Linked DNA regions of Saccharopolyspora erythraea. Each later gene encodes a partner of the first gene's protein in a complex. Links are inferred from orthologs where the notes say so. Each region holds a gene or a part of one and is shown on either strand. Other genes may lie near its edges.

Evidence for each region.
Region 2: HUO13_RS32010 (region 1) and sucB share a complex: the UniProt entries of both Bacillus subtilis proteins name them as parts of the 2-oxoglutarate dehydrogenase (OGDH) complex. The link is inferred for Saccharopolyspora erythraea from one-to-one orthologs.

The regions. Positions count from the first base shown.
Region 1 is NZ_CP054839.1:7,162,576-7,167,113, forward strand. What follows is about bases 243-4,476. They hold HUO13_RS32010 (multifunctional oxoglutarate decarboxylase/oxoglutarate dehydrogenase thiamine pyrophosphate-binding subunit/dihydrolipoyllysine-residue succinyltransferase subunit), read left to right. Parts: upstream 243-598; coding sequence 599-4,276; downstream 4,277-4,476. Other genes in these bases: HUO13_RS32005 (ABC transporter ATP-binding protein), read left to right, coding at 243-276. In the rest of the region: more of HUO13_RS32005, read left to right, coding at 1-242. UniProt on the Bacillus subtilis protein: E1 component of the 2-oxoglutarate dehydrogenase (OGDH) complex which catalyzes the decarboxylation of 2-oxoglutarate, the first step in the conversion of 2-oxoglutarate to succinyl-CoA and CO(2).
Region 2 is NZ_CP054839.1:2,284,880-2,288,104, reverse strand. What follows is about bases 111-3,031. They hold sucB (2-oxoglutarate dehydrogenase, E2 component, dihydrolipoamide succinyltransferase), read left to right. Parts: upstream 111-622; coding sequence 623-2,440; downstream 2,441-3,031. Other genes in these bases: HUO13_RS10555 (TIGR01777 family oxidoreductase), read left to right, coding at 2,555-3,031; lpdA (dihydrolipoyl dehydrogenase), read left to right, coding at 111-552. In the rest of the region: more of lpdA, read left to right, coding at 1-110; more of HUO13_RS10555, read left to right, coding at 3,032-3,225. UniProt on the Bacillus subtilis protein: E2 component of the 2-oxoglutarate dehydrogenase (OGDH) complex which catalyzes the second step in the conversion of 2-oxoglutarate to succinyl-CoA and CO(2).

The DNA.
Region 1 (4,538 bases):
GACGAGGCCACCGCCGCCCTGGACCCGGCGACCGAGTCGATGGTGGTGACCGCCAGCGACCAGCTGGCGGCCAAGCGGACCACGTTCGTCGTGGCGCACCGGCTGGCCACCGCGGCCCGCGCCGACCGGATCCTGGTGGTCGACGGCGGCCGCATCACCGAGGAGGGCACCCACGAGGAGCTGCTGGCGCTCGGCGGCCGCTACCGGCGGCTGTGGAGCGACACCGACACCGAACACGCAGGCGCGGCTCCGGAGAGTCACCAACCGTCCGGATAACGGGACGAATCGGTCCGGGATCCAGGAACAACCGGCCGAGGAGAAACGTCATACTGGAGCAGGACGACAACTCGTATGGAGTAGTGCCAGGCAGCGGCAGCCGGGCGGCAGGCCCGGGGCGGCGCATCGTACGCGAGGGCAGTGATCGTGCTCAGGAGCCGGGCGGGCGTGTTCGACGCCACGAGGCGTTTCCTTAACGATTCTGTGACCATCTTCGCTAGCAGAACGACCGCACTGTGTGCCAACCACGCGAAACGGACCGCTAGCCTGGTACCCGAGTGTGTGTAAATCACGAGCAGATGGATCGAGGCGAACGCCAGCCGTGTCCAGCAGCAGCCCTGCGTCACAGTTCGGCCCCAATGAGTGGTTGATCGAGGAAATGTACGAGCAGTTCCTGCACGATCCCACCTCCGTAGACTCGGCGTGGCACGAATTCTTCGCCGACTACAAGCCGGGCCAGGCCACTGAAACCACCGCAGCCGCGACCGGTTCTGCAGCGGCCCCGAAGGCGACGGCCACCGCGGCACGCGTGGTCGAGACCAACGGGCAGACCCCGCCCCCGTCCGCCACCGCACCGAGCAAGCCCAAGCCCGCCGAGCCCAAGCCCTCCCCGCAGGAGGCCGCCAAGGCCGCTCCCGTCAAGGAGGCCCCCGCGGGCGAGCAGGCCAAGCCGCTGCGCGGCGCCGCGGCCGCGATCGCCAAGAACATGGAGCAGTCGCTCACCGTGCCGACCGCGACCAGCGTGCGCGCGGTGCCGGCCAAGCTGCTCTTCGACAACCGCATCGTCGTCAACAACCACCTCAAGCGGAACAAGGGCGGGAAGGTCTCCTTCACGCACCTGATCGGCTACGCGCTGATCAGGGCGCTCAGAAGCCACCCCGACATGAACCGCCACTACGGCGAGGACGCCAAGGGCAAGCCCGCCGTGGTCACCCCCGAGCACGTCAACCTCGGCCTGGCGATCGACATGCCGGCCAAGGACGGCTCGCGCAGCCTGGTGGTCGCCTCCATCAAGGGCTGCGAGGAGATGACCTTCCAGCAGTTCTGGCAGGCCTACGAGGACATCATCCGCAAGGCCCGCAACAGCGCGCTGACCGCCGACGACTTCTCCGGCACGACCATCTCGCTGACCAACCCCGGCCCCAGCGGCACCAACCACTCGGTGCCGAGGCTGACCAAGGGCCAGAGCGCGATCATCGGCGTCGGCGCCATGGACTACCCCGCCGAGTTCCAGGGCGCCAGCGAGCAGGCGCTGGTCGACATGGGGATCAGCAAGATCGTGACGCTGACCTCCACCTACGACCACCGCGTCATCCAGGGCGCGGAGTCCGGTGACTTCCTGCGCACCGTGCACCAGCTGCTGCTCGGCGAGAACGGGTTCTACGACGACATCTTCACGTCGCTGCGGATCCCCTACGAGCCGGTCCGCTGGACCCGCGACATCCCCGAGGGCGCGGTCGACAAGACCGCCCGGGTGCTGGAGCTGATCGACGCCTACCGCACCCGCGGCCACCTGATGGCCGACATCGACCCGCTGAACTACCGCCAGCGCCGCCACGAGGACCTCGACGTCCTCTCCCACAGCCTGACCCTGTGGGACCTGGACCGGACCTTCGCCGTCGGCGGCTTCGCCGGCAAGGAGCGGATGAAGCTGCGCGACGTGCTCGGCGTGCTGCGCGACTCGTACTGCCGCACCGTCGGCGTCGAGTACATGCACATCCTCGAGCCCGACGAGCGCGAGTGGCTGCAGGGCCGGGTCGAGAAGCCGCACACCAAGCCGGACTCGACCGAGCAGAAGTACATCCTGTCCAAGCTCAACGCCGCCGAGGCGTTCGAGACCTTCCTGCAGACCAAGTACGTCGGCCAGAAGCGCTTCTCGCTGGAGGGCGCCGAGACCGTCGTGCCGCTGCTGGACGCGGTGCTCGACACCGCCGCGGCCTCCGAGCTGGACGAGGTCGTCATCGGCATGCCGCACCGCGGCCGCCTCAACGTGCTGGCCAACATCGTCGGCAAGCCGATCTCGCAGATCTTCCGCGAGTTCGAGGGCAACCTCGACCCGGGCCAGGCGCACGGCTCCGGCGACGTGAAGTACCACCTCGGCGCCGAGGGCAAGTACTTCCGGATGTTCGGCGACGGCGAGACCAAGGTGTCGCTGACCTCCAACCCCTCGCACCTGGAGGCCGTGGACCCGGTGCTGGAGGGCATCGTCCGCGCCAAGCAGGACATCCTGGACAAGGGCCAGGAGGGCTTCACGGTGCTGCCGGTGCTGCTGCACGGCGACGCCGCGTTCGCCGGTCAGGGCGTGGTCGCCGAGACGCTGAACCTGTCGCTGCTGCGCGGCTACCGCACCGGCGGCACGGTCCACGTGATCGTCAACAACCAGGTCGGCTACACCACCGCCCCGGAGCACTCGCGCTCGAGCAAGTACTCCACCGACGTGGCGAAGATGATCGGCGCGCCGGTCTTCCACGTCAACGGTGACGACCCCGAGGCCTGCGTCTGGGTCGCCAAGCTGGCCGTGGAGTACCGCCAGGCGTTCGGCAAGGACGTGGTGATCGACATGGTCTGCTACCGCCGCCGGGGCCACAACGAGGGCGACGACCCGTCCATGACGCAGCCGTCGATGTACGACGCGATCGACAAGATGCGCAGCGTCCGCAAGACCTACACCGAGGCCCTCATCGGCCGCGGCGACATCACGGTCGACGAGGCGGAGAAGGCGCTCAAGGACTACGCCAGCCAGCTGGAGCACGTGTTCAACGAGGTCCGCGAGCTGGAGAAGCACCCGCCGGAGCCCAGCCCGTCGGTGGAGTCCGAGCAGGTGGTCCCGCAGGGACTGGCCACCGCGATCCCGGTCGGCACGCTCAAGCGGATCGCCGACGCGCAGGTCAACATGCCCGAGGGCTTCACCCCGCACTCGCGGGTCAAGCCGGTGCTGGAGCGCCGCGCGAAGATGGCCACCGAGGGCGGCATCGACTGGGCGTTCGGCGAGCTGCTCGCGCTCGGCTCGCTGGCCATGGAGGGCCGCCCGGTCCGCCTGACCGGCCAGGACAGCCGCCGCGGCACGTTCGGCCAGCGGCACTCGGTGCTCATCGACCGCAAGACCGGGGCCGAGCACACGCCGCTGCAGAACCTGAGCGAGGACCAGGCGAAGTTCCTGGTCTACGACTCGGCGCTGTCGGAGTTCGCGGCGATGGGCTTCGAGTACGGCTACTCGGTGGCCAACCCCGACGCCCTGGTGCTGTGGGAGGCGCAGTTCGGCGACTTCTTCAATGGCGCGCAGTCGATCATCGACGAGTTCATCTCGTCCGGTGAGGCCAAGTGGGGCCAGCGCTCCGACGTCGTGCTGCTGCTGCCGCACGGCCACGAGGGCCAGGGCCCGGACCACAGCTCGGCCCGCATCGAGCGGTGGCTGCAGCTGTGCGCCGAGGGGTCGATGACCGTGGCGATGCCGTCGACGCCCGCGAACTACTTCCACCTGCTGCGCCGCCACGCGCTGGACGGCATCCACCGGCCGCTGGTCGTCTTCACCCCGAAGTCGATGCTGCGGCTCAAGGCGGCCACCAGCCCGGTCGAGGACTTCACCGAGGGCAAGTTCACCTCGGTGATCGACGACCCGACGCAGCCGGACCCGGCCTCGGTGCGCCGCGTGGTGCTGTGCACCGGCAAGCTCTACTACGAGCTGGCCGCCGAGAAGGCCAAGCAGGGCCACGACGACACCGCGGTGGTCCGGCTGGAGCAGCTCTACCCGCTGCCGCACCGCAAGCTCGGCAGGCTGCTGGAGCGCTATTCCAACGCCACCGACGTCCGGTGGGTGCAGGAGGAGCCGGCGAACCAGGGTGCCTGGCCGTTCCTGGGCCTGGCGCTGCCGGAGCTGTTCCCGGAGCGCCTGGCGGGCCTGCGCCGCGTGTCGCGGCGGCCGATGGCCGCCCCGGCGACCGGTATGGCCAAGGTGCACGAGGTCGAGCAGGCCGAGGTCGTGCAGGGCGCCTTCGCCTGATCGCTGACCGCTGCTGGAAGGGCCGCCGGTTCCCACGGGGACCGGCGGCCCTTCCGCTTGCGCGGCGGTTTCGCCGTGGCGCGGCTCGCGGTCGCGGGCACGACAACCCGTCCGTTATCGGATGGGGGACGTCGTCGTGATCAGGAAGCGGCACGGTGGTCATTCGAGGCGGCCGCGAGGCCGGCTCGCCAGTTCCTCCCGGCCCATCGCGGCGCGAGCGCGTCGCGATGCGCCCACGCGCCGGCCCCACCCACCGGCGCGT
Region 2 (3,225 bases), 4.9 Mb from region 1 along the record:
GAGGCCGGGGTGACCATGGAGCGCGGCTTCGTGCGCACCGACGAGCGCCTGCGCACCAGCGTCGACGGCGTCTACGCGGTCGGCGACATCGTGCCCGGCCTGCAGCTGGCGCACCGCGGCTTCCAGCAGGGCATCTTCGTGGCCGAGGAGATCGCGGGGCTCGACCCGCAGGCGATCGACGAGTCGGGCATCCCCCGGGTCACCTACAGCCACCCCGAGGTCGCCTCGGTCGGCCTGACCGAGGCCGCGGCCAAGGAGCAGTACGGATCGGTCGAGACCTTCAACTACGACCTGGCAGGCAACGGCAAGAGCCAGATCCTCAAGACCTCCGGTGCGGTGAAGCTGGTCCGGGTCACCGACGGCCCGGTGGTGGGACTGCACATGGTCGGCGACCGCGTCGGTGAGCTCATCGGCGAGGCCCAGCTCATCTACAACTGGGAGGCCCTGCCCGAGGACGTCGCACCGCTGGTGCACGCCCACCCGACTCAGACCGAAGCGCTCGGCGAGGCCCACCTCGCCCTGGCCGGCAAGCCGCTGCACGTGCACGGCTGACGTCTGAAATCCCGGCCGACCAGACGAGTCAGCCAAGCACCCCGCCACACTACGAGGAGACAGCGAACAGATGGCCTTCTCCGTCCAGATGCCGGCACTCGGCGAGAGCGTCACCGAGGGAACGATCACCAGGTGGCTCAAGCAGGAGGGCGACACCGTCGAGGTCGACGAACCCCTGCTGGAGGTCTCCACCGACAAGGTCGACACCGAGATCCCGTCCCCGGCCGCCGGCGTGCTGCAGCGCATCGTCGCCCAGGAGGACGACACCATCGAGATCGGCGGCGAGCTCGCCGTGATCGGTGAGTCGGGCGAGTCCGGCGGTGGCGAGCCCGCCCCCGCGGAGCAGCCCCAGCAGGCCGAGCCGCAGCAGCCCGAGCCGCAGCAGGCCGAGCCGCAGCAGGCCGAGGCCGCGCAGCCGGAGCCCGAGCAGCAGCAGTCCGCCCCGGCCCAGCAGGAGGCCCCGGCGCAGTCCGGTTCGGCCCAGGGCACCGAGGTGCCGATGCCCGCGCTGGGCGAGAGCGTCACCGAGGGAACGATCACCAGGTGGCTCAAGCAGGTCGGCGACACCGTCGAGGTCGACGAACCCCTCCTGGAGGTCTCCACCGACAAGGTCGACACCGAGATCCCGTCCCCGGTGGCCGGGACCCTGCTGGAGATCTCCGCCGGTGAGGACGACACCGTCGAGGTCGGCGCCAAGCTGGCCGTGGTCGGTGAGCAGGGCGCCGCTCCGGCGGCCTCCGCCCCGTCCGCGCCGCCGGAGGAGCAGACCGCCCCGCAGCAGGCCGCGCCGCAGCCGTCGGCCCCGGCCGAGCAGGAGGCGCCCGCCCAGCAGCAGGCACCGGCCCCGGCCGCGCCGCAGCCCGTGCAGGAGCAGCCCCAGCAGGCCGCACCGGCACAGCCCGCCCAGACGTCGGCTCCGGCCGAGGCCCCCTCGGGCGCCACGCCGTACGTGACGCCGCTGGTGCGCAAGCTGGCCAACGAGCACGGCATCGACCTGTCCAAGATCAAGGGCAGCGGTGTCGGCGGCCGGATCCGCAAGCAGGACGTGCAGGCGGCCGTCGACGCCTCCAAGGCCGAGCAGGAGGCGCCCGCGGCGGCCCCGTCGGCTCCGTCCCGGCCCAGCGCCGCGGGCCAGGCCGTGGAGCCCTCGGAAGAGGCGAAGGCGCTGCGCGGCACCACGCAGAAGATGACGCGGCTGCGCCAGCTGCTGGCCCGCCGGATGGTCGAGTCGCTGCAGACCGCCGCGCAGCTCACCACCGTGGTCGAGGTCGACGTCAGCAAGATCGCCCGCCTGCGGGAGCGCGCCAAGCAGAACTTCGAGGCGGCCGAAGGCGTCAAGCTCTCCTTCCTGCCCTTCTTCGCCAAGGCCGCGGCCGAGGCGCTGAAGCTGCACCCGAAGCTCAACGCTTCGGTGGACGAGGAGAACAAGGAGGTCACCTACCACGCCGCCGAGCACCTGGCGATCGCGGTCGACACCGAGCGCGGCCTGGTCTCGCCGGTGATCCACGACGCGGGTGACCTCAACCTCGGCGGGCTGGCCCGCAAGATCGCCGACCTGGCGGCGCGCACCCGCAACAACAAGATCAAGCCGGACGAGCTCAGCGGCGGCACGTTCACGCTGACCAACACCGGCAGCCGGGGTGCGCTGTTCGACACGCCGATCCTGAACCCGCCGCAGGTGGGCATGCTGGGCACCGGCACCGTGGTGAAGCGGCCGGTCGTGGTCACCGACGAGAACGGCGGCGACACGATCGCGATCCGCTCGATGGTGTACCTAGCGCTGTCCTACGACCACCGCCTGGTCGACGGCGCGGACGCGGCCCGGTTCCTGGCCACCCTCAAGCAGCGGCTCGAGGACGGCGCCTTCGAGGCCGACCTGGGCCTCTGACACGGCCGACGGCAGCGGGGCCGCCCACCGATCCGGTGGGCGGCCCCGCTTCCTTTGCGGTGGCAGGTGGGCTCCAGCGTCGCGCCGCGGAAGGCGGTGCGAGACGATCAGCGCATGCGCGTGGTTATCGCCGGCTCGTCCGGGTTGATCGGCACCAGCCTGGTCCCCGCTCTCCGGCAGGCTAGGCACGAGGTGGTGCGGCTGGTGCGCCGCAGGCCGGAGGCACCCGACGAACGCGGGTGGGACCCGCCGGCGGGCCGGCTCGACGAGGACGCCCTGGAGGGCGCCGACGCGGTGGTCAACCTCTGCGGCGCGGGCATCGGGGACCGCCGGTGGACCCCGGAGCGCAAGCGCGTGCTGCTGGACTCCCGGCTCCGCCCGACCTCCGTGCTGGCCGAGGCGGTCGCCCAGCACGGGGTCGCGACGATGGTCAACGCCTCGGCGGTGGGTTTCTACGGCGACACCGGGCAGCGCCCGGTGACCGAGTCCGCGCCGCCCGGTGACGGATTCCTCGCCGACCTGGTCCGCCAGTGGGAGGCCGCGACCGCACCCGCCTCCGACGCGGGCGCGCGGGTCGTGCTGGCCCGCACCGGTCCGGTGCTCTCCCCCGCGGGCGGGCTGCTCGGCAGGCTCCGGCCGCTGTTCTCGTTCCTGCTCGGGGGACGCTTCGGCGACGGTGAGCAGTACCTGCCGTGGATCTCGCTGGACGACGAGGTCGCGGCGCTGCGCTTCGTCCTCGAACACCCGGAGATCTCCGGTCCGGTGAACCTGACCGGGCCCACCCC